3 regions of the Mesorhizobium sp. LNHC221B00 genome follow, and region 1 is predicted to be linked to each of the others. Evidence: riboswitches for the same ligand, from Rfam matches in the RefSeq annotation. Region 1 holds a riboswitch; each other region holds the start of a gene.

The links. A riboswitch is a leader RNA that binds a small molecule or an ion and turns the genes downstream of it on or off. The one in region 1 is predicted to bind cobalamin.
Region 2: another riboswitch for cobalamin. It lies ahead of metE (5-methyltetrahydropteroyltriglutamate--homocysteine S-methyltransferase); the one in region 1 lies ahead of X741_RS145955 (CbtB domain-containing protein).
Region 3: another riboswitch for cobalamin. It lies ahead of X741_RS164755 (aromatic ring-hydroxylating dioxygenase subunit alpha); the one in region 1 lies ahead of X741_RS145955 (CbtB domain-containing protein).

The regions. Positions count from the first base shown of each region.
Region 1 is NZ_AYWR01000016.1:100,673-111,220, forward strand. Features, by position in the region: gene X741_RS146000 (CoA ester lyase) at 1-425, opposite strand, end outside; gene X741_RS145995 (aminotransferase class V-fold PLP-dependent enzyme) at 439-1,629, opposite strand; gene X741_RS145990 (response regulator transcription factor) at 1,767-2,435, opposite strand; gene mgtE (magnesium transporter) at 2,811-4,223, shown strand; gene X741_RS145980 (MerR family DNA-binding transcriptional regulator) at 4,361-4,747, shown strand; gene X741_RS145975 (isoprenylcysteine carboxylmethyltransferase family protein) at 4,961-5,437, opposite strand; gene X741_RS145970 (DUF1624 domain-containing protein) at 5,434-6,432, opposite strand; gene X741_RS145965 (MFS transporter) at 6,669-7,868, shown strand; gene X741_RS145960 (aromatic ring-hydroxylating dioxygenase subunit alpha) at 7,872-9,065, opposite strand; cobalamin riboswitch at 9,224-9,422, shown strand; gene X741_RS145955 (CbtB domain-containing protein) at 9,458-9,637, shown strand; gene X741_RS145950 (CbtA family protein) at 9,653-10,453, shown strand; gene cobU (bifunctional adenosylcobinamide kinase/adenosylcobinamide-phosphate guanylyltransferase) at 10,446-10,548, shown strand, end outside.
Region 2 is NZ_AYWR01000011.1:300,375-310,922, forward strand. Features, by position in the region: partial or broken gene X741_RS1000000171020 (hypothetical protein) at 1-420, shown strand, start outside; gene X741_RS1000000168545 (glycosyltransferase family 10) at 436-1,404, shown strand; gene X741_RS150920 (hypothetical protein) at 1,548-1,901, opposite strand; gene X741_RS150915 (cytochrome-c peroxidase) at 2,878-3,933, shown strand; gene X741_RS150910 (transposase) at 4,258-4,632, shown strand; gene tnpB (IS66 family insertion sequence element accessory protein TnpB) at 4,629-4,976, shown strand; gene X741_RS150900 (IS66 family transposase) at 5,039-6,661, shown strand; gene X741_RS150895 (hypothetical protein) at 6,661-6,957, shown strand; gene metE (5-methyltetrahydropteroyltriglutamate--homocysteine S-methyltransferase) at 7,198-9,549, opposite strand; cobalamin riboswitch at 9,643-9,845, opposite strand; partial or broken gene X741_RS01000000166780 (transposase) at 10,394-10,548, opposite strand, start outside.
Region 3 is NZ_AYWR01000001.1:312,165-322,712, forward strand. Features, by position in the region: gene X741_RS164770 (DUF680 domain-containing protein) at 1-125, opposite strand, end outside; gene X741_RS164765 (DUF680 domain-containing protein) at 191-388, opposite strand; gene X741_RS164760 (DUF680 domain-containing protein) at 467-682, opposite strand; cobalamin riboswitch at 1,174-1,376, shown strand; gene X741_RS164755 (aromatic ring-hydroxylating dioxygenase subunit alpha) at 1,490-2,737, shown strand; gene X741_RS164750 (hybrid-cluster NAD(P)-dependent oxidoreductase) at 2,795-3,895, shown strand; gene X741_RS164745 (PqqD family protein) at 4,043-4,474, shown strand; gene X741_RS164740 (hypothetical protein) at 4,527-5,576, shown strand; gene X741_RS164735 (glycosyltransferase) at 5,573-6,325, shown strand; gene X741_RS164730 (glycosyltransferase family A protein) at 6,362-7,114, shown strand; gene X741_RS164725 (glycosyltransferase family A protein) at 7,099-7,791, shown strand; gene X741_RS164720 (nucleotidyltransferase family protein) at 7,791-9,263, shown strand; gene X741_RS164715 (alpha-ketoglutarate-dependent dioxygenase AlkB) at 9,302-9,931, opposite strand; gene arfB (alternative ribosome rescue aminoacyl-tRNA hydrolase ArfB) at 10,146-10,548, opposite strand, start outside.

The sequences.
Region 1 (10,548 bases):
ATCAGCGCTTCGAGGCCGACGCGGGTCTTGAAGCCCTTGGCCATCTCGATCTGGTTGACCATGGCCTCGACCATGTAGAGGTCGGCCGGCACGCCGACCTTCGGCACCAAAATGGTATCCAACCGGTCGCCGGACTGTTCCATCACATCGACCACGTCGCGGTACATGTAGTGGGTATCCAGCCCGTTGATGCGCACCGAGACGGTCTTACCCTTGGCGCGCCAGTCGATGTCGTTAAGCGCCTGGATGATGTTCCTGCGGGCGCGCTCCTTGTCGGGCGGCGCGACCGCGTCCTCGATGTCGAGGAAGACGAAGTCGGCGGCGCTGTTGGCCGCCTTGTCGATCATCTCCGGGCTGGAGCCGGGAACCGCCAGCTCGCTGCGCTGCAGCCTGAGTTTCTTCAAATGGTTGATGGTGTGGCTCATCGTCGGCTCCCTCTCACGCCGCTTCGGCGACCGGCACCGCGGCCGAGGCGCGAAAATGCTGGATGGCGGCGCCGACGCCGGAGCCGGGCGCCAGCCGCACGCCGCAATCGAGCAATGCCATTTCGGCCGCCGACAGCGAGGCCAGCACCATCACCTCGTTCAGCCAGCCGAGATGGCCGATGCGGAAGACCTTGCCGAACACCTTGTTGAGACCGCCGCCGAGCGAGGTCCGGTAGGTCTGGTAGGCACGCTTGACGACGTCGCCGCTGTCGATGCCTTCCGGCACCAGGATGGCGCTGACTGTATCGGAATGCCACTTCGGCGCTTTGGCGCAGAGTTTCAGGCCCCAGGCGTCAACCGCCTTGCGCACGCCTTCGGCAAGGCGATGGTGACGGGCGAAGATGTTGTCCAGCCCTTCCTCGGCGATCAGGTCGAGCGAGGCGCGCAGGCCGCGCAGCAGCTGCGTTGCCGGCGTGTAGGGGAAATAGCCGGCGTCGTTGGCGCGGATCATGTCCTCGAAGGAGAAGAAGCAGCGTTGGTGGGCCGCAGTTCTCGATGCGACAAGCGCCTTCTTGCTCACCGACAGGAAGCCGAGGCCGGCGGGCAGCATGAAACCCTTCTGCGAGCCGCTGACGGCGCAGTCGACGCCCCATTCTTCCTGACGGAAGTCGATCGAGCCGATCGACGACACGCCATCGACGAAGAGCAGGGCAGGGTGGTTTGCCTCATCGAGCGCGGCGCGGCAGCCGGCGACGTCGCTGGTGACGCCGGTCGCCGTCTCGTTCTGCGTGCAGAAGACGGCCTTGATGCGGTGCGTCTTGTCGGCCTTCAGCCTCTCCGCATAGAGTTCGAGCGGGACGCCGGTTCCCCATTCGCAGTCGATGACGTCGACCTCGAAACCCAGCAGCTCGGCCATGTCGACCCACAGATGCGAGAACTGGCCGAAGCGCGACATCAGCACGCGGTCGCCGGGGCTGAGCACATTGGTCATCGCCGCTTCCCAGGCGCCGGTGCCGGAGGACGGGTAGATGAAGACGCGGCCGGTCTCGTTCTTGAAGACGCGTTTGATATCCTCGAACAGCGGCAAGGTGAGATCGGGGAAGGATGCGGCGCGCATGTCCTCCATCGGCAGGTTCATCGCCTGCCGGACCTGTTCGGGGATGTTGGTCGGCCCGGGAATGAAAAGATGGGTGAAACCGGCCATGGTGCGAACTCCTCCTGATCCAGCAAAGCGGTGATGGGGAGTTTCGTTTCGACGGCCAATGCCGACAACACCTTGGCGGGTAACATCTCGCCGCGCGCGGGTGGGGTGGGCCTACCCGGTTGGCCTACCCGCTTGCCTTAGCCGAAAGGCTGCTTCTGGGTGCGCCTCTCGCGTGAATAGAGCGCGACGGCCATCGCCCGATTGCGGACGTCGAGCTTGTCGTAGAGATTCTTGAGGTGGTACTTTACCGTGTTCTCGGAAATGCCGGTCCGTGTCGCGATCTGCAGATTGGTCCAGCCGTCGGAAAGCACCGCCAGCAGCTCGCGCTCACGGACCGTGAGCTGCGCCAGGGGCGTGTCGTTGACCTTGTTGATGTCGATGTAGGGGATGCAGATGCGTCCATGCGCGACCGCCAGGATCGTCTCGAAGATAATATGCGGATCGTCGAACTGGAAGCAGTAGCCCTGGGCCCCGAGCCGCACGCACTGCTTCAGGATGCCGATGTCATGGTCGTTTGAAAACACGGCGATGCGCACGGGGAGCTTGCTGGCCTGGATTTCGGCCAGGACATCGGCGCCGTCCATGTCGGCGAGCTTCCAGCCGATGACGGCGACGTCGAATTCGCGTGCCGTCGCCAGTTCCAGGAAATGCTTGCCGCTCTGCACCGATGCCAGGAGTTCGAAGCGTCCGTCGCATTCCAGCATTTCGCGCAGGGCCGATATGACGAGCGGATTGCGTTCGGCGACGACCACGCGAACGCGCCGGTCGCCAACTGCCTTGCTCGTTTTCCCGGGTTTGCTGTTCAAGGGCGGTTTTTGTCCTGGGCTGATCGTGCCGCAACTCGGAGGCCAGGCTTCAGGCCCGGATCCGTATCATGACAATTCTGCCGCAATCGCGCCGGGGTGCTCTTTCCCCAGCGACATCGGCTGTCGCGCCGTCAGAAGCCGGGATTCGCTGGTTTTGATGGGAAAGGCATTGCCAGGTCAGGCATCGGCGATGTGCTCGCCAGGTGGCGCGGAGCAAGCGTTTCGTTTGATATTCCGTGCCTTAGGACGATAAGTTCTCGAAATCGAATCGCGTCTTCAAGCGAGATGCAACGGATTTCCGCGAAACCGGTTTTCGCTTTAAGGTTCGATGCTCTAGACCTGAGACAGAATATTTCGGGATGGCGGGAGGCGCTGATGGAGGACAAGCAGACGACCTCCGCCAAGGCGGCTGACGACATCCACGCCGACATCTATGGCGAGGACGGCGCGGTGCTTTCGTCCTTCCTTGCCCACATCGGGGCCGCGATCGCCGACCGCGATACGCCGACCCTCAAGCATGAAGTCGACCACCTGCACCAGTCGGAACTCGGCGACCTAATCGAGGCGCTGCATCCCGAGCAGCGGCGGACCCTGGTCGAGCTCCTGGGCGCCGATTTCGACTTTTCCGCGCTGACCGAGGTCGACGAGGCGATTCGCATGGAGATCGTCGATCAGCTGCCCAATGCGCAGATCGCGCAGGCGGTGCAGGAACTCGATTCCGATGACGCGGTCTACATTCTCGAAGACCTCGAGAAGGAAGACCAGGACGAGATCCTGTCGCAGCTGCCGTTCACCGAGCGGATCAGGCTGCGCCGCTCGCTCGACTATCCGGAGGAGACCGCCGGGCGGCGCATGCAGACCGAGTTCGTCGCGGTGCCACCGTTCTGGACCATCGGTCAGACCATCGACTACATGCGCGAGGACAAGAACCTTCCCGACCGCTTCAGCCAGATCTTCGTCATCGATCCGAGCTTCAAGCTGCTCGGCGCCATCGATCTCGACCAGATCCTGCGCACCAAGCGCACGGTCAAGGTCGAGGAGGTGATGCACGAGACGCGCCACGCCATCCCGGCCACCATGGACCAGGAGGAGGCGGCGCGGGAATTCGAGCAATACGATTTGCTTTCGGCCGCCGTCGTCGACGAGAACGAGCGGCTGGTCGGCGTTTTGACCATCGACGATGTCGTCGACGTCATCCAGCAGGAAGCCGAGGAAGATCTGCTGCGCATGGGCGGCGTCGGCGACGAAGAGCTTTCCGACAGCATCCTTTCGACCTCGCGCTCGCGCGTTCCCTGGCTGCTGGTCAACCTCCTGACCGCATTCCTGGCGGCTTCGGTGATCGGCCTGTTCGATCACACGATCGAGCGGATCGTGGCGCTTGCCGTGTTGATGCCGATCGTGGCCGGCATGGGTGGCAACGCCGGTTCACAGACCATGACCGTCACCGTGCGGGCACTAGCGACCAGGGACCTCGACATCTACAATGCCGGCCGCATCATCCGCCGCGAAATGGGGGTGGGCTTCATCAACGGCATCGTTTTCGCCATCCTGATCGGCATCGTCGCGGCCGCCTGGTTCCACGATGTCAATCTGGGCGGCATCATCGCGGCGGCGATGATCATCAACATGTTCGTCGCCGCACTCGCCGGCATCCTGATCCCGCTGCTGCTCGACCGATTCAAGATCGATCCGGCGGTGGCGTCGGCGGTCTTCGTCACCACCGTCACCGATGTCGTTGGTTTTTTTGCCTTCCTCGGCCTTGCCACTTGGTGGTTCGGGGTCCGGTGATCGAGCTCAATTGACTTTTACGTAAATGCCATGCGAGGCTCGCGCGGGGTGCCGTGTCGATTCCGGCGCGGCAAGGGTTTGATTCGGACGAGGCGACGCATGGCGTTCGCCAGGGTTTCCGGCGTGTGGGAGTGACGATGCGGGAATATTATTCGATCACCGAACTGACCCGCGAATTCGACGTGTCGACGCGGACACTGCGCTTCTATGAAGATGAGGGGCTGGTGCAGCCGGTGCGGCGTGGCCGCACGCGGCTGTTTCGTCCCTCCGACCGCCACCTCATCCGGCAGATCATGCGGGGAAAACGGCTCGGCTTCTCGATCAACGAGATCCGCGAAATCATCCAGATGTACAAGGAGCCGCCAGGCGAGGTCGGGCAACTCAAGCTGATGATCAAGCGGATCGAGGAAAAGCGCGAGGATCTCCGGCAAAAGCGCCGCGATCTCGAGGAGACGCTGGCCGAACTCGACCAGGCCGAGGAGTCCTGTGTGGAGCGGCTGGTGGAACTTGGGGTCAATACCTGAGGGGCCAGATTCTATCGCGCGTTTGAGCGACAAACGTTCGTGATTGGCCGGAGCGTTTCGAACTTCGTCATCCTCGGGTCTGCGCTGCGTCGCTGCGCTCCTTGCTCCGCCCGTGGATGAGGACGGGATAGGCGTTCGGCCAATCGCCGAGGTATGCCGCCTCATCGGCCAAGAGCTGTCAAAATCTCTGCGCCGCGGAATACAGGCCCCGGCTCAGATCCAGCGCCGCACTCTCTTTGCGTAATCCCGGTATTTCTTGCCGAACTTTGCCGCCAGCACCTTTTCCTCGCCCTCGATGGCGAGCTTCTGGGTGGCGAAGGCCGCGATGAACGCCAGCGGCAGAAACCAGACGATGCCCGTGACGAAGGCGACGCCGATCAACAGCAGCGTGTTGGCCAGATACATCGGGTTGCGGGTGATGCCGAAGGGGCCTGACGTGACGAGATGGTCGGGCATCGCGTTGGGATTGAGCGTCGTCTTGGCCCGGACCATCGTGCGGATCGCCGTGAACCAGAGTGCCGCGACGCCGAACAGCGCCACCCAGCCGGCGGCGAACAGGATGTCGCCCAGGAGGTCGCCGATCCAGGGCAGGGGATAGAGCATGCCGAGAATGATGCTGATGGCGATGGCGGCGGTGTAAATCACCGGCGGCCACGGTATCCCTCCTGGCTTCGGCTGGCTGTCGGTCATTGCTGTCCCCCCTCGGTCATCTTGTCGTCGGTCTGGGCCGTGCAGGTGCCGGCCAGATCGCCCAGATGTGCCTTCCATTGCGCAGTCTGATCGTTGTTGTAGAGCCGATCAAGCGAGGATTCGCCCTCCAGCGTGTCGAGCATGCAGCTACAATAGCTCGAACAGAACTTGGCGTCGCGCGACTGCTCGCACGAGATCTGGCAGGTCTTCAGGAAATTGACCTGCGGGGTTTCGACCTTGGCTGGCATCACCTGCGAGAACAGCCAGACGCAACCGATCAGCAGCGGCTGGTGGATCAGGTAGAAGGCGAGGCTGTGTCGGCCGATGAAGACCAGCGGATTGGCCCAGCGGCCGGCCGTCAGGCTTGCCAGGCGCGCCCGCATGCCGGAAGCGGAGGCAAGTTTCGCGACACCGATGCCGACAAGCACCGCGCCGAACCATGGAAACAGCGGCACATAGTCGTTGGAACGAGGATTGATCGCCGACAGGCCTATCCACCACAGCCAGGGATGATCCAGGGCCTCGAAGCGCTGATAAACCGGCGCCGCAATAACCAGTGCCGCCACAAGCAGGGTCAGCAACGCCGGCAGGCGCAGGAAGGCGAGGCCGAGCAGGCTGGCGAGCGCGATCTCGTGCAGGATGCCGAAAAAGATGAAGCCGTCCGGCGTCGCGATGCGGGTGACGATCGAGATGGCGACCGCGGCGCCGGCAACCATGGCGAACCGCTTCCAGAAGCCGTTCCAGCGGATTTGCCGGCCATGGGCAAGGTACAGGCTGACGCCGACCAGGAACAGGAAGGTCGAAGCGATGCAGCGGGCGTAGATCTTCCACCAGCCGAAGGCTGTGAGGCCGGGGTCGGTGTAGCCGAAGAACTCCAGATCCCAGGTGAAGTGGTAGCTCGCCATGGCGAGCAGCGCGATGCCGCGCAGGATGTCGATGGCGACGATGCGTTTTGGCTGATTCTGGACGGGTGCGGTCGGCGTGTCGATGGTCATGGTCTCGCGATCTGATTCAGCCCCGCCTTGAGGACTATCACGGTTGGCCGGGACAGAAGAAGACCGGGTTCCTCGGCACGGCGCCGCGTGGGCGCAGGCCATGTCGGATGCCGCTTTGGGCCAGCGCCGGAAAGGCTTTGACCAACTCGCTTTTCGCCGCCTGCGCGTCGGTTTCCTCTTAATGGCCCGGAAACGGCCAAGGCAGATTTGACGGGTGATTCTGCTTTGGGGAAGCAATGTCGACCCATGTGCGCCATCCGATCTGGCTCCCGGCCCTCAAGGCCGCGGACGCGCGCACCTTCGCCTCGCTCTACGCAGTCGAATCCTTTGCGCGCGCCACGGTGTCCAGCGTCATTCCGATCCAGGCCTATGAAATACTGCACAACGAGCAGATGGTCTCCATCCTCTACACCATCGTGGCGCTGCTTGGCCTGTCGGTGACCCTGTTCATGCCGATGCTGATCCGCCGCTTTGCGCGGCGCTGGGTCCACACCGCAGGGGCCTGCCTGCTCGCCATCGGCTCGCTGTTCTTCGTCACCCACACGCTTGCCGGACAAGTAGCGGGGATGCTGTGCCGGGTGATGGGCGCCAGCGCGCTGTCGATCACGCTCAACCTCTACATCATGGACCACATCCGCAAGACAGACTTCATGCAGGCCGAATCGCTGCGCATGGCGTGGTCGATGTTTGCCTGGACCGGCGGGCCGACGCTCGGCATTTTCCTCTACGCGCATTTCGGCATCTATGCCGCGCATGGCGCGGTGGCGGCGTTCGCCGTGGCCTTGCTGGCGCTGTTCTGGTTCTATCGGCTTGGTGACAACCAGTCGATCCAGCCGGGCAAGACACGACCGGTCAATCCGCTCGCCAATATCGGCCGCTTCGTCGCGCAGCCGAGGCTGAGGCTAGCGTGGCTGATTGCCTTCGGACGCTCCTGCTTCTGGACGACCTTCTTCGTGTACGGCCCGCTGTTCATGGTGATCACCGGCGAAGGCGAACTGACCGGCGGTCTGCTGGTCTCAGCCGGCAACGCGCTGTTGTTCATGGCCATCTTCTGGGGCAAGGCCGGAAAACGTTTTGGCGGCCGGCGCACCATGACGTTTGCCTATTTCGCCATGTCGGCAATGCTGCTGGCCGCGGGCACAGTGGGAGCGACGGCGCCGCTGCTGACCGGCGCTTTCCTGCTTGGCGGCGCGTTCTTCACGATTGCGCTGGATGCATTGGGCTCGACCGCCTTCATGCGCTCGGTACGCTCCTACGAAAGGGCGCAGATGGCGGCGGTCTACCGCACCTATCTCGATTTTTCCGAGCTGACGCCGCCGCTGGTCTATTCCGTGGTGCTGATCTTCTTCGGGCTCGGCTCGGTGTTCGTCACGCTGAGCTTGCTGGCCGCGGTTTGCGGCTTCGTGACCTGGCGTTATCTGCCGAAGTCACTGTGACGGTCACGGCGAAAGCGCCGTGTGGCGCTCGCGCACCCATTTGTGGAAGCGGTGCAGATCATATTCCTCGGGCATCAGCACGCCGGCTTTGTGGCGCATGGAGCGCAGCCCTTTCTGGTTGACCTCGCAGATCGCCGCGTCCTCCTCCAGCACCTGCGTGCCGAAGGCGACTATGTTGTCGATGTCGGCCGACGGGTCGCCGAGCGCTCCGGGCGCGAACAGCCATTCCGCGACAAGACCGGTCTGTTCGGGACCGAGCGGCACCAGCCGCACGGTCCGGACATAGTCGACGTGACCGACGACGAACATCGAGGGCAGGCTGGTGGCGTAGGTCTGGCCGGCGGCGCGCTCGGCCGGCGTCAAGCCTGCGAAGACCGGTGCATGGGTCTTGCCGTCGCGCGACCAGGTTTCCGCGCCGACGCGCAGGCCACCGGAAAATTCCGGCGCGTCATTGTCGGCGTGGCGCACCCATTCGGGGTCATCATGCCGGCTCATCAGGCCGCGGCCATAGATCGGCACCAGCCGCGACAGATCCTTGTGAACGCCGGGGCAGTGCAGGCACTCGTTGAAGTTTTCCCAAAAAATCTTCCAGTTGCAGTTCATCACCTTGCGCAGCACATGGCCTGATACCAGCGTTTCCAGCGGCCAATTGCCGAGATCGCCGCAGGCGGGATCGAATGAGGCCTGCGCCGAGCCGGCCGCGCCCTCCTGCAAATTCGCGCCCTCCTGCAAATTGACGAACACGAAGCCGCGCCACACCGAGAGCGCGACGCGATAGAGCGGATGGTCGGCCTTGTCGAAGCCTTCGGGCAGCGATTTCGACGGCACGCGCACGAGGTCGCCGCGCAGCGAATAGGACCAGGCATGATAGGGGCAAGTGATCAGCCGCGCCTTCAGCCGGCCTTCGCTTTCCTGGCACAGCTGCGAGCCGCGATGCCGGCAGGTGTTGTGGAAGGCGCGCAGTTCGCCGGTCTCGTCGCGCAGCACGACGATTTCCTGCGTGCCGACGCGGAAGGTGCGGAAAGCCAGCGGTTGGGCGAGATCGGCTTCCCGGCAGACGAGCAGCCAGCTTCGATACCAGATCGCATCGAGGTCGCGCTGATAGCTCTCGCCGTCCCAATAGTCCGATGACGGCAACGTCGCTTCAGCCCGGGTCAGGCCGTTGTAGCGATCGCGTTCGCTGGCATTGGGCTGCAGGGCTGGGGGCTGCATGGCTGGCTTCCTGTGAAGTGGCCAGCCGACACCCGGCCGGGATAATTGTCAATTGTAGTGCCGAGAACGGCCGATGCCGCCGGCATGGCGCAATCGCGCTGGTTGCCGGCGGAATTTGGTTTGCCGCGTGTCGTGATTTTCCGTATAGTCACGCTGTCGTCGGTTCCGTTTTGGAGCCAAGAGGGAATGCGGTGCGGGCTCAATTGTTGCCCAATGCCGTGGCTGCCCCCGCAACTGTGTGCGGTAGTCCTCTCCATATGCCACTGAAGATTTTTCTTCGGGAAGGTGGAGAAGGGCGCTGATCCGCGAGCCAGGAGACCTGCCGGCGACAGGAAACTGACTTCGATGCCCTCGGGTGGAGGGTGAAAGGACAAGACATGAATACTGCTTCCGTCTCCCTCGGCGCCTCGGTCTCCTCGCAGTCGCGCTTCATGCAGCTCGCGCTAGCCGCGCTGCTCGGCATCTTCGTCGTCGGCTTTGTCGGCTTCTCGCATATCGATGCGGTCCACAATGCCGCCCACGACTATCGTCATTCGATGGGGTTTCCCTGCCACTGACGAGGATTTGACATCATGAACCTGTTTCGCAACGTCGTGTTCATCGCGGCGATCGCAGGGCTTGTGGCCGGCGTCGTTCTCGCCTGCATGCAGGCCTATGCCACCGTGCCGCTTATCCTCAAGGCCGAAGTCTACGAGCAGGCCGGTGGCGGCCACCATCATGACCAGGCCGCGCCCATTGCCGCGGATACCAATGCCATGAGCACCGCCGCACCGGCGGGGCATGCCATGAGCTCCGCCGCGCCGGCGCCGGCCGAAGCCGCCGCTCCGGCGGAAGACGAAGGCTGGGCGCCGGCCGATGGTTTCGAGCGTTTCGGCTTCAGCGTGCTTGCCAACATCGTCACCGGCATCGGCTTCGCGCTGGTCCTGGTCGCGGTCTCGGAATTCGCGGGCGGCATCGGCAATTGGCGCCAGGGTGTGTTCTGGGGCCTGGCAGGGTTTGCCGTGTTCACGCTGGCACCTGGCCTCGGCCTGCCGCCGGAACTGCCGGCGATGCCGGCGGCCGAGTTGCTGCCGCGCCAGATTTGGTGGGTCTCGACGGTGGCGGCCACGGCGATCGGTCTTGGGCTGATCGCCTTCCGCAAATCGCTGCCGCTCGCGATCCTTGGCGTGGCTTTGATCGTCGCCCCGCATATTGTCGGCGCGCCGCAGCCAGACAGTTTCGAGACGCCGATTCCCGAGGGCCTGCACCACCAATTCGTGGTGGCGGTGACCGTGACCGATCTGGTGTTCTGGCTGGTGCTCGGCGCGGTCGTCGGCGTGGTGCGCGGCCGTTTCACCGGCACCGCGACCAGCCTGCGCGACAGCTTTGCCTGATCGCGGCAAGCTGACTTTCATCATTGGTGGCGCGCGCTCCGGCAAGAGCGCGCACGCCGAGACCCTGGCGACGGCGTTGCCCTCGCCATGGACCT
Region 2 (10,548 bases), on a different contig from region 1:
CACTATGCGCAGGCTTGCCATGCGCTTCCGCGGCATTTTGCCGGGCCTGTGAATTCGGCAAGCTCGACACTTCGATCGACGTGGCGTCAACTCCGGGCTCGTCGCCATCACGCGTTTCGGTCTGGTCCTACGCCGTGACGTTGACGCCGTTCGCGATGCCATTGAACTACCGCGGAGCAACGGCCAGGCGAAAGGGCTGATCAACCGCCTGAAGACGATTAAACGTACGATGTAGGCAGAGCGGGCTGCGAACTCCTTAGGGCACGCATGCTGCCACTCAGCCGGCCTGATCACCGCACAAAGCGAGGAAGAACCTGGTCAAGTGCAAAGCGACAATTGCCTCGACAGCGGGTCCCGGAGGGTTTATGCTGCCCAACGTTACCGCAATCCGGAATGGCCATTGAGTACCTTCACGAGTGAGGGAGTGGAACTGCTTTGTCGGCCAAATTGTTGACGGAACGCCCGGCGCCCATTGTCGCTACATGTCTAGATTCTTGGGGCGTTTTGGATGATGCAATCCACCATCTCACTCCAAAGGGCAGTGGAATCTGGAACAATGTCGCTTTTGTTCGCACGACATCCTTCGTGCCCGATTGGCATATCGTCTTTAACTCTGCTTCTCTTTTTGGGCTCCCTGTTGATATCGAGGCGAGCCCAAACAGGACAATTTTTGCAATCGGCGAACCGCCGACGAAAGCTCATCGCGCGTTTCATGAAGGGCAGGGGAAAAATACTATCGTCCTGACGTGTGACGCAGAGCTGGCTGCTCGGCAGAATGCAGCGCGCCGATTCGTTTTGTCTCCACCTATCACTCGGTCTTGGTCTGTAAACAAGACATATGACCAACTTCTGGTCAGCGAAGTCGTGGATAAGCCGCTTCGGCTCTCATGGATTACCAGTGACATCGCCCTGCTTAAAGGACATCGATATCGGCTGGCGTTTCTGGAGCGGCTGAGAAAGGAGCTCGATTTTGACCTGTTCGGCCGAGGTTTTCGGCTGATTGGGGATAAATGGAACGCACTCGCACCTTACCGTTACAGTATAGCGTTCGAGAATACTCGTGCTGATTACTATTTTACAGAGAAGCTTATGGACTGCTTCGTTGCTGAAACAATGCCGATCTATTACGGCAGCCCGGCAATCACGAGGTTCTTCCCTTCGGACTCTATGGTTCTGATTGACCCAGAGGACAAGAACGTAATCCCAAAAATTCAAGAAATCATCGACTCGGACCTCTGGAAGGAACGTCGCGGCGCAATAAGAGAGGCGAAGCGGTTGGTCCTCGAGAAATACAATACGTTTGCTTATCTCGCGGGCTTCATCGAAAGCGTTCAGGATAAACCCTTACCGCCGGAAATTATACACATCGATTCGCCTGAAGTCGATTTTGCAATGGACGAATGAAGTACTCCAACGCTCGCTTCGCGTGCCCGGCGGTTGGTGGTCTGGCGAGATCGGGATGGCGTACGGAACGCTCGGCGGAGAATGCCTGCTGCGCAGAGGGGCTGCACGGGCGCACGAGGTCATACGACCCCGGCTGCCGCTGATCAGACGAACTGGGGAAGGCCAGGAACGGAATTGAGGACCTCGTCCACGAGTTCGTCGCCGGCATGTTCCTTGGCGCAGGCGATCGTCTCGTTGGCGAGGCCGGCGATCTTTGCCATGCTGAGACCCTCACTCATCAATTGCTGGCCGAGCCCCATAAGGCCGCCACCCTCTGGGTCGTCGCCACGATACTTCGCTACTAATTCCGAAGCTCCCGGAATGGCCTCGATCATGCGCGCAACGGGACCGTCGGCCGCGTGGCTTTGCAGGAAACCCAGCATTAATCCAACGCCCTTCTCTGCGAGAGCCGGGCCGATGCCGGCACCAGTGGCGATGCGCGGTAAGAATTCTTCCATGCAGGGTCTCTCTCTCTTTAATGAGGTTTACCGGCGCCGGTCCGGCGCCCCGCGCCGTTGGCCGAACCACAATTGAACTCCACAAAAATAGGCCGGCGGAAGTGCTATTGCGCGTAAAACCGCCTCTGTCAACGCAAGCTGCGTCGGACGTGCGTGTTTCGCAACCGAAGATCATTCCAATTCACTTCATTACGCATTGGCAACCGCACAGTTTGCGGTGGCTCGCTTATGGGCCAATGCCCCGCGTCCGTCAAATGATGACCACAACGTGGTTATCTGCTAGGATCTGTGGATCAAGGTGTGAGGCAGTTACAGCCGGTGGACCTGCTCAAGCGTCGCGCCGGCACAAGGGCTAGATTGGCGATACTGCGCGTGTTGGCCATGTCTTTCCTCGCGTGATGGCCATGTCTTTCCTCGCGTGATGGGATGTTCGTAGAAGCGGAGCTATATGCCGGTGTGACGATCGACAAGGCGGACCGGCTATTCCGATAGGACATCTATACTATCGCATAGACCGTCGCTGCTTAGGTATTGAAACCGCCATCGCTGGTGACATCACAATGTGCAGTCGGCGGGTGCCAATAAGGCCGATTCACGCAATCAGCAGGTCAGGAGGAACGAATGAACCCTGAGGTTTCAGAAGCTCACTTTTCGCAAGGCGTGCAGCGCACATCGTGCAAGAGATTGCCAGTCTTGCGGATGCTATCGACTTTCTCAACGATGGCGGGAGGATCGCAGTGACCGAATCTACGAAGCCGCCACCAGGGCGTGCTTTGATGCATACAAACGGCGCCGAGCAGGGGTACTCCTTCCCCCTGAAGTCCAATGGAGAAGAGCGATCACTTCCAAGAGGGTCCCAGCTCAGCCGCGAAAACAGGTGTCAGACCCCGGTCCTCTCCCTCAGCTGATCTAGCTCAGGGCGTTCATGAGCCGCAGATCGCATAGTGGCTGCGTGCACGACGCAGGAAGACCATTTATGAAAATCCTATTCAGAACGATGGCTGTCACCTTGCTGGCACCCGCCGCCTTTGCTGCGGATTCGATCCCCACCGACCTCAGAGATACGGCATTGGCCACCTTCAGGGCTTTGCCATCCACCACGCCGACAGTCGCCAACAACCCGATCACCCCGGAAAAGATTGCTCTCGGGAAGGCACTGTTCTTCGATCCACGCGTCTCGGCGTCAGGCGTCGTGTCGTGCAACTCGTGCCACAACCTGGCCACCGGCGGCGACGACAATCACGAAACCTCGATCGGCCATGGTTGGCAGAAGGGACAGCGCAACGCGCCGACTGTACTGAACGCTGTCTTCAACATCGCTCAGTTCTGGGATGGTCGTGCCGCAGACCTGAAGGCTCAGGCGAAGGGACCGGTCCAAGCCGGCATCGAAATGGCCAATACACCGGACCAAGTCATCGCCACGCTCAAGTCCATGCCGCAATATGTCGAGTGGTTCGATGCAGCTTTTCCGGCTGAAGCCGATCGGGTCACCTTCGACAACTTCGCCAAGGCAATCGAAGCCTTCGAGGCGACACTGGTCACACCGGCCCCGTTCGACAGCTTCCTGAATGGTGATGAGGTTGCCATGACTTCCGAACAGAAACAGGGCCTGGCGCTTTTCATGGACAAAGGCTGCTCGTCCTGCCATGCCGGCATCAACGTTGGTGGGCAAGCCTATTTCCCATTCGGCCTCGTGGAACAGCCCAGCGCCGTGGTCCTGCCGGAAAAAGACAAGGGCCGATTTGCGGTCACCAATGCAGCCGATGACTACTATGTTTTCCGCGTGGCGCCGCTGCGCAACGTTGCACTCACCGCGCCATACTTTCATTCGGGCAAGGTTTGGGATCTGAAACAGGCCGTCGCTATTATGGGGACCACCCAGCTTGGCGTAGTACTGGCGGACGAAGAAGTAGACCTGCTTGTTGCCTTCCTCAACTCGCTGACCGGAGAGGCACCCGAGGTCGCCTATCCCATCTTACCCTCCGAAACGGCGACAACGCCCCGGCCTGTAACGCAGATCTCAGGAAAATAAAGGGCCAGCTGGCTGCGGACGTGGCAATCGACAATGATGCGACTCTTACTTGGACGGACGAATCGCGAGGTCCATTTCCGAATTGGCGGGACGCTAGCAATACCCGAAACCTGCCACCTCGCCCGTAGTCTGCGCGAATCAACTGGGGAAGCGGACAGACGCGCAGCATCATATATTGTCGCCGCCTGAGCGAACGCGCCAAGCAGTCTACTTTGAGAAACGACGGTAACCGCCCGATTGTCACCGCCTGCCTGACATCGTCGTGATGTCCTATGACACGTGTTTAACGACGTCGTTTGCGACGTGTCTTGTGCGAGGTTTGCGATGCGTGTCGAGATTCTTGGTGCTGAACGGCGTCGTCGCTGGGGTGATAAGAAGAAGCTCGACATCGTCATGTCGGTTGGAATTGACGGGGCGACTGTGACTGAGGTTGCCGAGCGGCATGATGTGACACGGCAGCAGATTTACACCTGGCGGCGAGAGCTGAGGAGGAAGGGGCTCCTGTTGCCGTCGGCGGGTCCCATGTTCCTTCCCGTGGACATGCCCGTGGCGCGGAGCGAACTCTGTATGGGCAAAGGCACCGACAGATTGTCAGCGCTGGTCGAATTGCAACTATGCTGTGGGCGCAACCTGCGCTTTGACAGAGAGATCGATACCGCCACTCTGACTCGGCTTATCCAGGCGGTTGAGATAGCATGATCGGACCGGGAACTGGGGTTCGGGTGTACCTTGCCTGCGGGTTCACGGACATGCGCAAAGGGATCGAGGGTTTGGCTGCACTGACGCAGGATGTGTTGCGCCAGAAGCCGACGGGAGGCGCGGTCTTCGCCTTTCGGGGAAGGCGTGGCGACCGTTTGAAGCTTCTTTATTTTGATGGCCAGGGGTTCTGTCTTTATTACAAGGTCTTGCAGAAGGGCCGCTTTCCGTGGCCGTCGGCGGCCGACGGGACGGCCCGGCTGACGTCAGCGCAAATGGCGATGTTGTGGGAAGGAATTGACTGGCGACGCCCCAATTGGGGTGCGCCGCCGGCGCGTGTCGGGTGATTTATCTCTCTGAATCTAATGGTTTTTATGGCTACTCGTCCTGACTTATGGTAGTCAGGTGCATGCCGAATGTCGCCGAAAATCTTCCAGACGATCCTGCCTTTCTGAAGGCGATGATCGCCGCCTTGCAGGCGGAAAATGCGAAGATGTCGGCGACGTTGCAGGCGCATGACCAGTTGATCCAGGCCTTGCGGCTGCGCATTGCCCGGCTGAAGAAACAGGTCTTCGGCAAGTCTTCGGAAAAAGTCGAGCGGGAAATCCAGCAGCTGGAACTGGCGCTGGAGGATCTTTTGATCGCCGCGGCGGAGAGCAATGCCGGGCCAATCAATGAGGCCGACGAGGCAGCGTCTCTCGCGCCTATGACGAACGCGCCCGAAAGGATCACGCGCCGGCGTCCGCGCGTGTCGCACAAGGCAGTTCGCGAGCGCAGGGAGCTCGATCCCGGCGCCTGCTGCCCCGCCTGTGGCGGTGAACTACGTCTTGTGGGCGAAGACACAAGCGAAATCCTCGACATGATCGCCGCGCAGATGAAGGTCATCGAGGTCGCTCGGTTGAAGAAATCCTGCCGCTGCTGCGAAAAGATGGTGCAGTTGCCCGCGCCCAGCCGTCCGATACCAGGCAGCATGGCGGGAGCCTGCCTTCTGGCTTACATCCTGGTCTCGAAGTTCGACGATCACCTGCCATTGTATCGCCTGAACGAAATCTTCGCCCGCATGGGTGCCGACATCCCCGACAGTACGTTGGTCGATTGGTGCGGTCGCGCCATGCAGGTGCTTCAGCCCCTGATCGAGCGGATCGGAACCGTGATCATGGCCAGCGACCTTCTTCATGCCGACGATACCCCGATCCGGGTGCTGGATCGCTCCATGCAGGACAAAGGGCTGGGGAAAGGCGTAAAGAAAGGCAGGATCTGGACATATGTCCGCGATCAACGCCCATGGGCGGGCGGCGCTCCGCCTGGCGCGGTCTACTACTTTGCTCCGGACTGGAAGGAAGACCACGTCCTCCGCCATCTGAGGCAGACAAGCGGCATCCTCCAAGCTGACGGCTACAAAGGCTACGGCAAGCTTTATGAGCCTGGAGCCGATGGAAAATCCCGCTTCCGAGAAGCGGCATGCTGGGCGCATTGGCGACGCGACTTCCATGATATCTGGACCTCGAACAAATCCGAGATCGCATGCGAGGCTCTCGACCGTATCGGTGCGCTTTATGACATCGAGCACGGCATTGCGGGTCAGCCTGCCGATGCCCGCCTTGCCGCACGTCAGAAGCATAGCAAACCAAAGATCGGGGCATTCCGTGTCTGGATCGAAACGCAACTGACCCGCATTCCGGGCAAGAGCGATTTGGCAAAAGCCTTCCGTTATGGCCTGAGCCGCTGGCCATCATTGTGCCTGTTCCTCGAAGACGGCCGCGTCGCCATGGACAACAATGCCGCCGAGCGAGCCCTGCGCCCGATTGGAATCGGAAGAAAAAACTGGCTATTTGCCGGCGCCGACACCGGCGCGGAGACCCTGGCTCGCGCCATGACAATCATCGAGACGGCCAAGATGAACGGCATCGATCCGCAGGCATATCTCGCAGACGTGCTCGACCGCATCCAAGATCACAAGATCAATCGCCTCGACGAGTTGCTTCCCTGGAATTGGTCACCTGTCACCGCCATCTCCGCCGAGGCTGCCTGATGGCAACGGTGACCCATGTGTTCAGCATCGACTACGTCGCCAAATTGCTCGATGAAGATGCCGAACTCCTTCAGGCGATCGTCAGCAATGATGACAACCTGAGCTACGGCAGCATCATCAGCGTCTACACCGGACCGGACGAGGCAATAACTTCGCTCACCCGCGACGGAATGGAAGAGCTGGAGCAAATGCTTACCCATGCGCGCCGCACCGCTGACGAATGGAGTGACTTCCTCGAAGCCTTCGTCGATGACCAGGAACTCATCGCTCGCATCAAAGCGAAATCTCCGCGGTAACAACCGGGCGGTTACAAACGACGTGTGTACGATTTGTTCGAGGCGCGGGGCCGGTATGTTCCCAAGGACCAATACTATAGCGTAGTGTCACATTTATATTTCTGCGGGATGAGGACACGTGCCGAAGGAAAATTGCACATTTTCGCCGTGTGGCTTATTTCCAAGAGTGTGATCGGTTTGGCATATTCCCGGCCGACATCCGCCAGCCGGCAACTCCCCACACTGTGAGGAAGAGAAGCCTCACGCCTGCACTTTCTGCCGGAGCGCGCGTGCTGCAGCGACCATGTTCATGAGGGCAGGGCGGACCTCCTCCCATTTGCGTGTTTTGAGGCCACAGTCCGGGTTTATCCACAGTTGGCCATCGGACAGTCGCTCGCGGGCAAGCATGACTAAGTCCGAAATCTCGCCGACTTCCGGGACGCGTGGTGAGTGAATATCATAGACGCCGGGACCGATTTCGTTCGGATATTTGGAGTTCGTGAAGGCGTCCAAAAGTTCCATCTTCGAGCGCGACGTCTCAATCGAAATGACATCCGCATCCATTCCAGCGATCGCGTGAATGATCTCGTTGAACTCCGAATAGCACATGTGGGTATGAATTTGAGTCGCGTCCTTTACACCCGTTGAAGCGATCCGGAAGCATTCGACAGCCCAGTCGAGATAGACTTTCCAGTCAGATTGGCGCAGTGGCAATCCTTCGCGAAACGCGGCCTCATCGATCTGGACCATCCTTGCGCCGGATCTTTCGAGATCCGTCGCTTCGTCGCGGATGGCGAGCGCGATCTGGCGGCAGGCTTCGGAGCGGGGTACGTCGTCGCGAACAAAAGACCAGTTGAGAATGGTGACTGGGCCTGTGAGCATTCCCTTCACGGGCTTTTCCGTAAGCGACTGCGCGAATTGCCACCAGCGCACTGTCATCGGATTGCGCCTCGATACGTCGCCGAAAATGATGGGGGGACGCACGTAGCGCGACCCATAGCTTTGTACCCAGGCATGCTGGGTGAAGGCGAAGCCAGACAGCTGCTCGCCGAAATGCTGTACCATGTCGTTTCGCTCGAATTCACCGTGCACCAGCACGTCCAGCCCGATCTCTTCCTGCCAGCGAATTGCAGCCTCGATCTCCTTCCTCAGGAACGTCTCGTAGTCGACATAGCTCAGCTGGCCCTTCGCATGAGCGGCCCGCGCCTTGCGTACCTGCGGCGTCTGCGGGAAGGACCCGATGGTCGTCGTCGGGAACGGCGGCAGCCCGAGTGAGCCGGCTTGGACTCTGGAGCGCTCGGCAAAAGCGCTCTCTCGTCGCTTCGCGCTGTCGTCAATGCTAGCGATCCGCCCCTGAACAAGCGGGTCATGGATCCTCGTGGATGTCACGCGCGTGGCGGCAGCCTCGGCAGACGCTTTCAACGCGCCAGCCACCGCATCTCTGCCTTGGGACAGGGCCCGGGCCAGCAACACCAATTCGTCAGTCTTCTGGGCCGCGAAGGCGAGCCACGAGCTGATGTCGGCGTCGAGTTCCGTCTCCATGCGCAGGTCGATCGGCACATGCAGCATCGAGCAAGAAGGCGCGATCTCGACGCGGTCCAAGGGCCAGCCGGCGACGATCGGTTTGATGCGGTCGAGAATGGCGGGCAGGTTCGCACGCCAGACGTTGCGGCCGTCGATCAAGCCAAGCGAGAGCACCAGATCCTTCGGAGCGAGCCGACCCACCGTTTCCAGCTGCTCGGGAGCGCGCACGAGATCAATATGCAGCCCGGCCAGGGGCAGAGAAACCGCGGTTTCGAGATTGTCTCCCAGATGCCCGAAATATGTAGCCAGCATGATCTTCAGCTCGGGCGCGGCTTTCGACAGCTGGCCATAGGCGAACTCGAACGCAGCTCGTTCGTTGGAGTTCAGATCGAGGACAAGCGCTGGCTCATCGATCTGCACCCAGTCGGCTCCCGACAGCTTCAGCCTCTGCAGGAGTTGCTCGTAAACAGGCAGCAGCCGCGGTAGGAGCGCGATAGGATCGAACCCTTCGGCAGGCGATTTCGCCAGCTTGAGGAAGGTGATGGGTCCAAGGATGACTGGGCGTGTGTGAATGCCGAGAGCTTTGGCCTCGAGGAAGTAATCGACGGGTCTCGTCGACGAGAGGGCGAACGTCTGATCATCATCCAGTTCCGGCACAATGTAGTGGTAGTTTGTGTCAAACCACTTGGTCATTTCCATCGCGGTTACACCGGGCCCATGAGCCGCCTCCTGGTGACCAGCGTGTGCACAATCCTCCGTCTGACCCTGGTTGCCGCGCGCCATTGCGAAGTAGATGTCAAGTGGGACCTCGCCGCTATTCCAGCCGTAACGGGAGGGAATGGCGCCGACCATAGCTGCGGTGTCGAGCACATGGTCGTAAAGCGAGAAGTCGTTTGACGGTATTTTCGACACGCCGCGATCGCGCTGCTCCTCCCAGCTAGCGGCACGGAGTGCCTTCGACGTTCCAAGAAGGTCGCCAGCGGACGATTTTCCGGACCAGTAGCTTTCAAGGGCGAATTTCAGTTCTCGCCGACGACCGAAGCGCGGCACGCCGAGCGTTGCTACAGGAATTTGCTGAGAGACAGTCATGTCATACCCCGATGGTTGGGGGCGTCGGTGACAAGGAAGGCGCTAGCAGGCCCGGCACGCCCGGGTTGCAGCGGCCACCGAGACACCCCGCCCGTGGACGTAATTCGTCGTGGCAGGTCTCCTGGCTCGCGGGGTCATAGCCTCTACCCGTCTTCCCGAGGGTATTCGCCTCAGTGACATGAGTGGGGTTGGCTCGCCGCTAACAGTTGCGGGGGCAGCGCCGGCATCGCACCGGCTTCCCTCTTAGCTCCGCTGCGGCAGCGCCGCACGCGAGAACCACGACACGCCAGACAATCACAGCAATCCCTTCTCTTGTCAATGGCGCATAACGAAATGTTTATGTGGTTATGTCATCGCGCTTTTACGCTTGTCTAACATTGTGAAACAGTGAGTCGTCCATTTGCCGCCGCTGCACCGCTGCCCCCATTGTCCAACTAATGGAGGCCGTGCGGAGCCACAACAATCGGAGGACTTTAACCTCAACCTGAAAAGCGCTACCGCTCAAAGGACGCTGGTGATCCGCGAGCGCCGAGCCAACACCGAGGCTGCGGAAAGTGTGCAGGATGAGCCCCAACCGATTTCGCGGTGCGGTAGGTGTCAAACGGCCCTTTAATTGCGGGTAGTTGTCAATCCGGATCTCGCACTGCCATCGCCGGGGTCATGGTCCTTTCCGAGGTCGAATGCCTCATGATGATGTTCGGGTCGGGCGCCTCAACGTTTCCAACGAGATGCAGGTAAACTGCTGTCAGCCGTTTGACCGAGGTCGCCGCAACCACCGTCCCGGCGGGGACATCACGAGTTCCGCGTTGATAGCGGCCCGAGAACTCGTTTGGGGTGGAGTCGACTAAGCCATCTTTTCGTTACCCCACTCAAAGCTGGTGCCGTCAACCCAAATGCAATGAAGGAGAACGGCAATCTTCCGTGCGACCGCCACATTTGCCTTCTTCAAACCGATCCGTCTTGACAGACGCATCCCCCAGGCTTTCAGGGTGGACCATT
Region 3 (10,548 bases), on a different contig from region 1:
TACGAATTGTCGGTCGAAGTCACGGCAGGCTGGTTGGCGCCATTGGAGTCATAGTTGTCACTGCCGGCAAAAGCGCTGCCGAAAACGGCCTGGACGGCAGCGGCAGCAAGGATGATCTTCTTCATTTCAAGTCTCCTGAAGTCTCGAATTCCACGGCATGGCGGGCAAACCCGCCATTGCCGGGTCGGCTTTAGTTGTTGCCGAAGAGGTTGTGGTCGGCGCCGACGACAGGCTTCTGGTCAGCCGGTTCCGACTTCTTGGTCGAAGCCGTGTACGAATTGTCGGTCGAAGTCACGGCAGGCTGGTTGGCGCCATAGTTGTCGCTGCCGGCGAGAGCGCTGCCGGAAATGGCCAGAACGGCGGCGGCAGCAAGAATGATCTTCTTCATTTCAAGTCTCCTGAATTTTGATGGGTTTTTGAGTTCGCCAGGACGGCGGGCAAGCAGCCGTCAACCGGCGGTCGCCTGTTAGCGGTTACCGAAAAGGTTGTGGTCGGCACCCTGGACAGGCGTCTGAGCAGCCGGTTCCGACTTCTTGACCGAAGCGGTGTACGAGCTGTCGACGGCAGTGGCTGCAGGGGTCGCATTCGAGCCGTAATGGTCCGAACTATAATGGTCGCTACCAGCGAAGGCGCTGCCGGAAATGGCCAGAAGGGCGGCGGCAGTGAGAACAATCTTTTTCATTTTGGGTACTCCAGTATTTTTCCGTCCGTCTAGCGGCGTGTCTTGGGATGAAATCGCGTCGTTCGGACAGCCCCGATTTGGGAAAGCCAGATGGCCGTTTCCAATCACGAAGTTGTTCCGCGTGGACCATGAATCCACCACTTGAAATTGTACCACCGGCTTCCACATCAATTTTTTTGCTTTTTTTATCAATCAGTTAGAAGGATCAAGGGAGCTATCACCAACTGTGTCGGAGGCCCAGCGTTCACAACGTCCTGCACGCACCGTCAACAGAAACGAACCGTTCGGTTCGATTTTAGGTTTCGCTAATAGTCACTTTTCGAAACTGTTAACCTTTTTTTGGCTCCGGCCAAGGATCGAAAAACAACGTTGGGGTGCTGGCGACGAGCCGGTTTCAACGGTCGCGATCCTTGTAGGGACGATCTTGCATGCGTGTCGCGCCGCATGGATGCGATGTCGTTTTCATGCCGACGCCGCGATGCGTGCCGTGATTAGATCACGCCAAATCAGGTGCCGCTTCGTGACGACGGAGTGGAGAATTGGGAAGCCGGTCAGAATCCGGCGCTGCCCCCGCAACGGTGGTGGAGTTCAAGTCGCAACGGGAGACCACTGGGCGAAAGCCTGGGAAGGTGTCGCGATGGTCCGCAAGGACGACTCCAGAGCCCGGAAACCAGCCCGAGATTGCTAGAACTCGACTGATCGCGGTGGGCGGTCAAGGGGCGGATGATGCATTCCCGGCTGGCGCCGGCCTGCGTCCGATCCTTCCTCCATCACCACCAGTTCAGTCCTTGGATATGAGGACAGGACATGGATGCTCGCAACGACATGCTGAGGCTCTTGAACAGCCGCAGACAGGGCTTTTCGCTGGAACAGCCCTTTTACACCGATCCGGACTACTTCAAGCTCGACATGGAGCTGATCTGGTATCGCGATTGGCTGTTCATCGGCCATGATTGCGAGCTGCCCAAGCCAGGCAGCTTCATCACCGTGCAGATCGGCGACTATCCGGTCGTGCTGGTGCGCGATCAGCAGGGCAAGATAAACGCCTTCCACAATTCCTGCCGCCACCGCGGCAGCCGCGTCTGCAACACCGACAAGGGCATGGCCGCCAAACTGGTCTGCCCCTATCACCAGTGGACCTATGAGCTGGACGGCCGCCTGCTGTTCGCCCGCCAGATGGCCGAGGGTTTCGACAAGAGCCAGTTCGGGCTGAAGCCGGTCGCCTGCGAAAGCGTCGCCGGCTATATCTTCATCTGCCTGGGCAAGGAGCCGGCCGACTTCGCGCCGATGCGGGCGATGATCGAACCCTACCTCAAGCCGCACCGGCTCGGCGAGGCGAAGATCGCCTTCGAGAGCACGATCATCGAGAAGGGCAATTGGAAGCTCGTCTGGGAAAACAACCGCGAGTGCTATCATTGCGCGGGCAATCACCCGGAGCTGTGCAAGACATTCCCGGAAGCACCGACCGTCACCGGCGTGCAGGGCGCCGACAGCGATCCGGAGATGCTGGCGCACTGGGCGAAATGCGAGGCGGCCGGCCTGCCGAGCAAGTTCCGCATCGATCCGGCCGGGCAGTATCGCGCCACCCGCGCGCCGCTGCTGCGCGATGCCGTCAGCTACACGATGAGCGGCAAGCGGGCGGTGAGGAAGAACCTCTCCGACAACGTCTCGGCCGACCGCATCGGCACCTTGATGCACTATCACTACCCGACGACATGGAACCATATCCTCATCGACCATGCCGTGACCTTCCGCGTGCTGCCGATCAGCGCCACGGAAACCGCCGTGACGACCAAATGGCTGGTCCACAAGGATGCGGTCGAGGGCGTCGACTACGATCTCGCCGAACTCACCCATGTGTGGACCGAGACCAACGACCAGGACCGCCGCATCGTCGAGGAGAACGCCTTCGGCATCCTGTCGCCGGCCTATGAGCCCGGCCCTTATTCGGAGTTGCACGAGGGAGGCGTCATCCAGTTCGTCGACTGGTACGCCCGCTTCATCGGTCCGCGCCTTGCCGAAGACGGCAAGCCGGCGCTGCGCAGCGTTGCGTGAGCTCATGTCGCCCAAACACGACATGAGCAGGGCAACAAGGACCAGAGGATGAATGCGATGACCGATCTTGGCCTCTATCGCCATCTCGACCAGATGGCGCCGTGGAACGACCGGCTCCAGGTGCTGGAAGTGATCGGCGTCAGCGATGAGGCGCCCGACGTGAAGACCTTCACCTTCCGGTCCGACAACCAGACCTGGTTCCGCTACAAGCCGGGCCAGTTCGTGACGCTGGAGCTGCCGACTTCGGACGGGCCGCTGATGCGCACCTACACGCTGTCATCGTCACCGTCGCGGCCATTCTCGATCGCGGTGACGGTAAAGGCGCAGGCCGGCAGCATCGGCACGCGCTGGATGTTCGACCATCTGGTGCCCGGCTCGCACGTCAAGGCCTACGGGCCGGCAGGCGACTTCTCGCTGCACAGCCATCCGGCGGCCAAATATCTGTTCATCTCGGCCGGTTCGGGCGTGACACCGATGATGTCGATGCTGCGCTGGCTGAACGACTGCGCGCCGTGGACCGATGTCGGCTTCGTCAATTGCGCGCGGCGCGCGGAAGAGATCATCTTCCGCAAGGAGCTCGAACTGCTCGGCGGCCATATGCCCGGCCTGTCGCTCGGCTTCATGATCGAGGAGCGGTCGAGCCGCGAGGGCTGGTACGGCCATATGGGCCGCATCGACGCGATCCGGCTGCCATTGCTGGCGCCGGATTTCCGCGAGCGCGAAATCTTCTGCTGCGGCCCCGATCCCTTCATGCGCGCCGTGCGCGGCATGCTTGAAGCCTCCGGCTTCGACATGACGCAATACCATCAGGAGAGCTTTGCAGCCCCTGCCGTGGAGGAGGTCCCGGCGCCGTTCGCGGCGCCCGCGGAAGGCGGCACGGTTGTTCCGGTCGAAGCGGCAACGCCAATCCGCTTCTCGCTTTCGGAGGTCGACGCCGAATGCGTCGCCGGCCAGACGGTGCTGCAGACGGCGCGCGCTTCGGGCGTGCGGATTCCCGCCGCCTGCGAATTCGGCCTGTGCGGAACCTGCAAGGTGAAGAAGGTCTCCGGCGATGTCGAGATGAGCCACAATGGCGGCATCCTCGATCATGAGATCGACGACGGCTTCATCCTGGCCTGTTGCTCCAAGCCGCTGTCGGCACTGGAAATCGAGGCGTAACCAGCAGGCAGGGCCTGCGGTCGCGCTCGCCGGGCCTGCGGGCCATCTTGCCAAAAACCCTGCAAATGGTTAGACGCCTCTACAACGGTAGGGTTGACCGTGAGGGCCGGCGATCATCCGCGCGGCCTGCTTCGGCGGGGAGCAAACATGCGACAATCCGGCATCTATGCCATAGCGAGCAAGGACATCGTCTTTGAATCCTTCGACGGCGAAGCCGTCGTTCTCGACCTGACGACGGGCAAATATTTCGGCTTCTCGGATTCAGGCAGCAGGCTTTGGGATGCGCTGTCATCCGGCGTGCCTGCCTCCGAACTGGTCGGCGCCGCAACGGCAACCGGTGCGCTGGGTGTCGCCGAGATTGACGGCTTTGTTTCACAATTGCTCGAATTCGGCTTGCTGGCGGCCGTGGCCGATGCCGCTGCAAAACCGGTTCCCAGCGAATTGCTGGCTCAGCTTGCGGGTGCCAGCGAGCCCCTCAAGGTCGATATCCATGACGACCTTGCCGATCTCATCGTCGTTGACCCCATCCACGAGGTCGAGGAACCCTTCGGTTGGCCCGCGGTGAAGCAGGCCAACTGAGGCGCGCGCATCAGGCACTCTCGTCGCTGGACGGCGTCGGAACAGGCAAACCATGCCGAAAGTCACTCTCGAGAACCTGGCGGACTACGCACGTCATGTGCTGGCGCAGGCCGAAAGCAGCGCCGCGCATTATCCGCTGACGCGCACGGTGGGCCTGCCGCATCTGGAGCTGACCGCGCATCTGAGTGCCGGCGCGTTGGCGAATGCCGTCGTTCACGGCTTTGTCGCTGCTTCGAGCAACGCGGCAGCTGCCGATACCTGCCGTATCTTCGTCGCCCATGCCGGCGTGGACGGCATCGCGGCGCCGGCCAGTTGGGGTCAGGGACCCTTCACGCAACATGCCTTCGCCAGCCGGCTGGCGGAAGCCGGACTGCGCGGCAACCATTTCCACGACCTGGATTTCTGGCAGTTCTACGACCCCGATCGCCGTCTGGGCGTGCAACTGATGACCGCCGATGACAGGTTCCCGCCTTGGGAGCCGGGGGCGCCGCTCCGCCCTTTCCTGCATTGGGAATATGCGGCGCGCGGCATGCGGCTGGCCCATGCGGGCACGCTGGGTGTCGGCGGCAAGGGCATTCTCCTCGCCGGATCGGGCGGCGCCGGCAAATCGGGAACGGTCGTCGCCGGCCTGCTCAACGGGCTCGACAGCGTCGGTGACGACTATGTGCTGATCGACCTTGCCGGCGGGCCGACCGCGCACCCGTTGTTTGCCACGCTCAAACAGGATCCCGCGGGTTTCGAGCGGCTGGGCTTGGAACATCGGCTGAAATCCTATGGTCCGCTCAACTGGCAAGGCAAGCACCAGTTCCGCATCGATGACATCGCGGCACGGGCAATACCCGCGCGGCTGGACATCGTCGCGTTGATGGTGCCTCATATCAGTGGGGGCGAGGCAAGTTCGATCATGCCCGTGTCGCGCAAGGAGGCAATGATTGCAATGGCGCCGTCCGGCATCTCGCAAATGCCTGGCGAGCGCGAGAGCGGCTTTCGCTTTTTCAGCGACCTCACCCGGCAGCTGCCATGCTACCAACTCTCGCTGGGGACGCACCCACAGGAGATCGCCGGCACGATTTCGGATTTCATCATGCGGAGCAACGCGTGAGATTGAGCGTCATCATGCCCGTCTACAACCGCGAGCACTATGTCGTTGCGGCCTTGCGATCGCTGCTCAGGCAGCGGGACGATGCCGAGCTCGATGTCATCGTCGTCGATGACGGGTCGACGGATGGCACCGTGGACATCGTCCGCGCCGTCATGCGGGAAGCATCGTGCATCCGGCTTTTCCACCAGGCCCACCAGGGTGTGGCAAGTGCGCGCAACACCGGTCTTGGCCAATTGCAGCCACAGACGCAATTCGTATCGTTCCTGGACTCCGATGACATCTCGCCATCCGGACGCTTCAAGGCCGACCTCGTCCATTTCAAAGCCGATCCGAGCCTCGACCTGACCTATTCCCTGATGATGATGGTTGAAGATCTCGACGACGAGATGCTGGAGCCGACTCCTGGCAGCCGCCGCAAGATCGCCCGAGGGCTTTCCTTGGCGGCAGGAACATTCAGCAGAAGCCTTATCGACCGGATCGGCAGCTTTGACGAGGCATTCCGTCAGGCCGAAGATACAGATTACCTGCTGCGCGTCTTTGAAAGCGGCCCCAGATTCGTGATGCCAGACACCATTGCGCTCTACTACAGACGTCACCCCGGCAACATGACCAGGGAGCCCGGCGTACCGCTTCGCGAGTACATGCGTGCGATCCACAAATCGATGAAGCGGCGCAAGGCGGATCCCTCGCTGCATACGGTCGACGGCATTTTCGACCTGAAAGACTCCGCCGACTGGCGGTTCATGTGATATGTCGGGCGGCGAATTCATGATCCGGGGCGACATATGAAGCTGAGCGTGATCATGCCGGTCCACAATCGCGAACAATTCGTTGGCCTCGCGCTGCGCTCGCTGCTCAGGCAACGCGAAAACGTCGATCTCGACATCATCGTCATCGACGATGGTTCGACCGACGGCTCGGCGGCCGTCGTGCGGTCATTGGTCGACCAGGCCCCATGCATTCGTCTTTTCCAGCAGGCCAATGGCGGGGTCACCAAGGCACGCAATGCAGGGCTGAAACAATTGCTGCCGCAGACGCGGCTGGTATCGTTTCTCGATTCCGACGACATCTCGCCGATAGGGCGCTTCGCGGCGGATATCGCCTGCTTCGAAGAGGATCCTGGCCTCGACCTGACCTATTCGCGCATGACGCTGGTCGACAAGATCGATGGCGAGACGCTGGAGCCGACCGCCGACAGCCACGCCATCACCGTGCGGGGAATCCACCTGTCAGCCGGGATTTTTGCACGGGAACTCATCGAGCGCACCGGCGGCTTCGACGAGGACTTCAGGCAGGCGGAGGACACCGACTATCTGTTGCGCATCTTCGAGAGCCAGGCAAAATACATTATGCCCGATACGGTGGCTCTCTATTACAGGCGTCATCCCGGCAACATGACCAAGGAAGCCGACGTGCCCTTTCGCGAGTTCATGCGCGCCATCCACAAGTCGATGAAGCGCCGCAAGGCAGACCCCGGCTTGCGGCGGGTCGAGGGCATATTCGACTTCAAGGATCTCGCGCAGTGGCGGTTCCTGTAATGGCGGGCTATGGCGTCGTCATTCCGGCTTTCAACGCGGCCGCAACCATCGGCGCGGCGCTGAACTCGGTTCTGGCCCAGACGGTCAAGGCGGAAGCCATCGTCGTGGTCGATGACGGATCGACCGACGATACGGTTGCCGTGATCGAGGCGATGAACCTGCCGGTGACGGTGCTGCGGCAAGAGAATGCAGGCCCCGGAAGCGCCACCACCAGGGGTTTTGACGCACTCTCGACCCCGTTCGTCGCGACGCTCGACGCCGACGACCTGTGGCTGCCGGACAAGATCGAAAAGCAGCTGGCCTGCCTCGACCGTGATCCCGGAACAGCGGGCGTCTTCGCGCACTGGCGGACGTTTCGCGGCGACAGGCCCGATTTGCCCGAGACGGCCAGCGTGGCAGGCTGGTCGCGCACGACGATGATGATCCGCCAGGAGGTGGTGACGGCCGTCGGCCCCATTGTCGACCCACAAGGCGGCCGCGGCGAAATGATCGACTGGATCGCCCGGGTTCGCGAGGCAGGCTTTGTCCTTGCCATGCTCGACGACGTGCTGGCCTTGCGCCGCATCAGGCCCGGCAGCCTCTCTTATGGACGCGACCCGGCGCGCGATCGCGGCTATCTCGAAGTCGCAAGGCTGGCCATGAAAAGGCGCGCGCAAGGCAGAGCGGGTGGTGGCTGATGGCCAAGGCTGTCCGTCGCATCACCCGCCGGTTTCCCGACTATGGCTGGTCCTGGCCGACCGGGGGTCTCGACCAGTTGCTCAAGGCGGCACTCCTCGATGACGAGGAGGCGGCCAGCCAATGCGCGATGCACTGGTTGGCCGTGAACGACATCGATCTCGTCTCCTTCCGCGAACACCGGCTGCTGGCCGCCATTTCGGACCGATTCGGCAGGAAATTGGCTGGCCATACCGCCTTCCCACGGCTTGTCGGCCTGCAGAAGATGCTGTGGACCAAGTCGCGGATGGCGATGCGCGAAGCCGAACCGGCACTGAAGGCGATGGCGGATGCCGGATGCATGGTGATGCTCATCAAGGGCGCCAGCCGAATTGCCCTCGACGCGGCGGCGCAGCGCGGCCGGGTGGCGCACGACATCGACATACTGGTGCGGCCGCAGGACATGCAAACAGCCTTCGACGTGCTGCGCGACCGCGAATGGCAGATCGCCACCGGCGTCAGCCCGCAATATCTGAGGACAAGACTGGCCTCGCTGCGCTCGATGAACTTCTTCAAGGGCAATTTTGGCGACATCGACCTGCACCAGCTTGCCTATGACGGTTCGCAGCAAAGCGATGAAGACGACATCGCCATCTGGCGGCGGGCGGACCCCGCCATTTTCAGCGGCGTCGGCGTGCTGGTGCCGTCGCCCGCCGACCGCATCGCGCTTGCCATCGCGCATGGCGGGCTCGACGCCCACACGCACAGCGACTGGCTGGTCGATTGTGCGGTGGCCATTCGCGGCGGCGATGTCGACTGGGACGTGTTCCTCGATGTCTTGGCCAGGCGCGGCCTTGCCGTTGCCGCGGCGGTGGCGCTCTCCTACCTCGCGCTTGAAATTGGCGTGACCGCGCCGGACAAGGTGCTGGCCCGTGTGCTGGAGATGGCCGACAGCGCCGGCCCCTCGCGCTGGTCCGGCGTGCTGCAGGCCAAGCCACGAACCGATTTCGGCAGGCTGGTCTGGCTGTCACGCGGCCTTGCCAAGCAATTGCGGCTTCGCCGCAAGAGCGGCCGCCTGCGGCAGGAACCGCCCGCCAAAGCCTGGCGGAGCAAGCCGGGCCGCCCCGAACCGCTGAATGCATCGTCGCCACCGGCGTTCTCCCAGGCCATACCCTGTCCGCGAACGGCGGGGGACATGATGCTGGACATCACCGTCAGGATCAGTGTGCCACCGGTCCGGCGCCGCATCGAAATGGAGATCAATGCCGATGACGACCATGTCGCACGCCTGCGCGCCATGGCCATCAGCCGATCCGGTGGAGAAAGGGTTCTGCATTTTCGCGGCAAGGTGACGCTTGACGGCGAACGGCAGGCCATGACGCTGGAGGCGCGACCCTCCCGGCAATTTCGCCGGTGGGACGATGCGGAGACTGTCGCCACCTATGGCGCGCTGCCGTTCCAACTGATCTCGGCGACATTTTCGCCGCTGCGCTGACAGAACGCCGTGCCGTCACATGGCTCCATGGTATGGGCTTATGCGGCACCCTCGTCCGGCTTGGTCACCCGCCGCAATGTCAAATTGATCCGCCCGCCGTTTTTCAGCAATGCCGAGGTCGACGGGTAGATGCGGTCGACGCCGTGGAAGGCCAGACGGCCCTCACCGCCGAGCACGACGACGTCGCCGCTCTTCAACCTGAAGGATTTGGTGCCGCCGTCACGCGTCGTCTGGCCGACCCTGAACAGGCAATCGTCGCCCAGCGAGACGGAGACGACAGGCGCCGAGAAATCCACCTCGTCGCGGTCCTGGTGCAGGCCCATCTTCGCTTCGGCCGTGTAGAAATTGACCAGGCAGGCTTCCGGCGGATGCCCGTAGCCCGAGACCTGCCGCCACAGGTCGAGCAGACGATCCGGAATAGGTGGCCACGGCATCCCGGTCACCGGATGCGTCGGCTGGTAGCGATAGCCTCGTTCCTTGTCGGTGACCCAGCCGAGCGGCCCGCAATTGGTCATCCGTACGCTCATCTCCTTGCCAGTGCGCGGCATGGCCGGCACGAACAGCGGAGCCTGCTGGACGATGCTTCTCACATCCTCGACCAGCGCCTCCTGGGCAGCGCGCGGCAGATAGGCCGGCATATGGCGGACGCCCTTGGGCAGGACGAGCATGGATTGCCTCGCATGGCGATGTTTCGTCGCCTCAACATGCCACTATCGAACGCAAACGGCGACCCGAAAGCCTGCAGCAGCGGCTATTGCTAGATGGGCCAGGGCCGCAGCATCACGGCTTCATTGAAGCGCCGCTGGTAGAATCGAAAACGCCGCGCAACCTTTGGGATGCGCGGCGCCCGATTTCGCTGCCTCGCTGCAGCTTTCGCGGTGCTTAATCGTTCTCTACCCGGCCGCGCAGCTTCTTGATCGTGCCGCGACCGGCCTTGCTCTTCAGCCGCCGTTCCACCGCGCCTTTCGAGGGCCGCGTCTTCTTGCGTGGCGGCGGTGGCGGCTCGGCGGCCTTGGCGACCAGTGCGGTCAGCCTTGCGCGCGCATCGGCGCGGTTCTGTTCCTGGGTGCGGAAGCGTCCGGCCTCGATGACGATGACGCCGTCCTTGGTGGCGCGCTGGCCGGCAAGCTTGATGGTGCGGGTCCGCACGCGTTCCGACAGGCCCGCGGCGTTTTGCGCATCGAAGCGCAGCTGCACCGCCGTGGCCACCTTGTTGACGTTCTGGCCGCCTGGACCCGACGAGCGGATGAAATCCTCGTGCAGGTCGCCCGGATGGATCACGGCT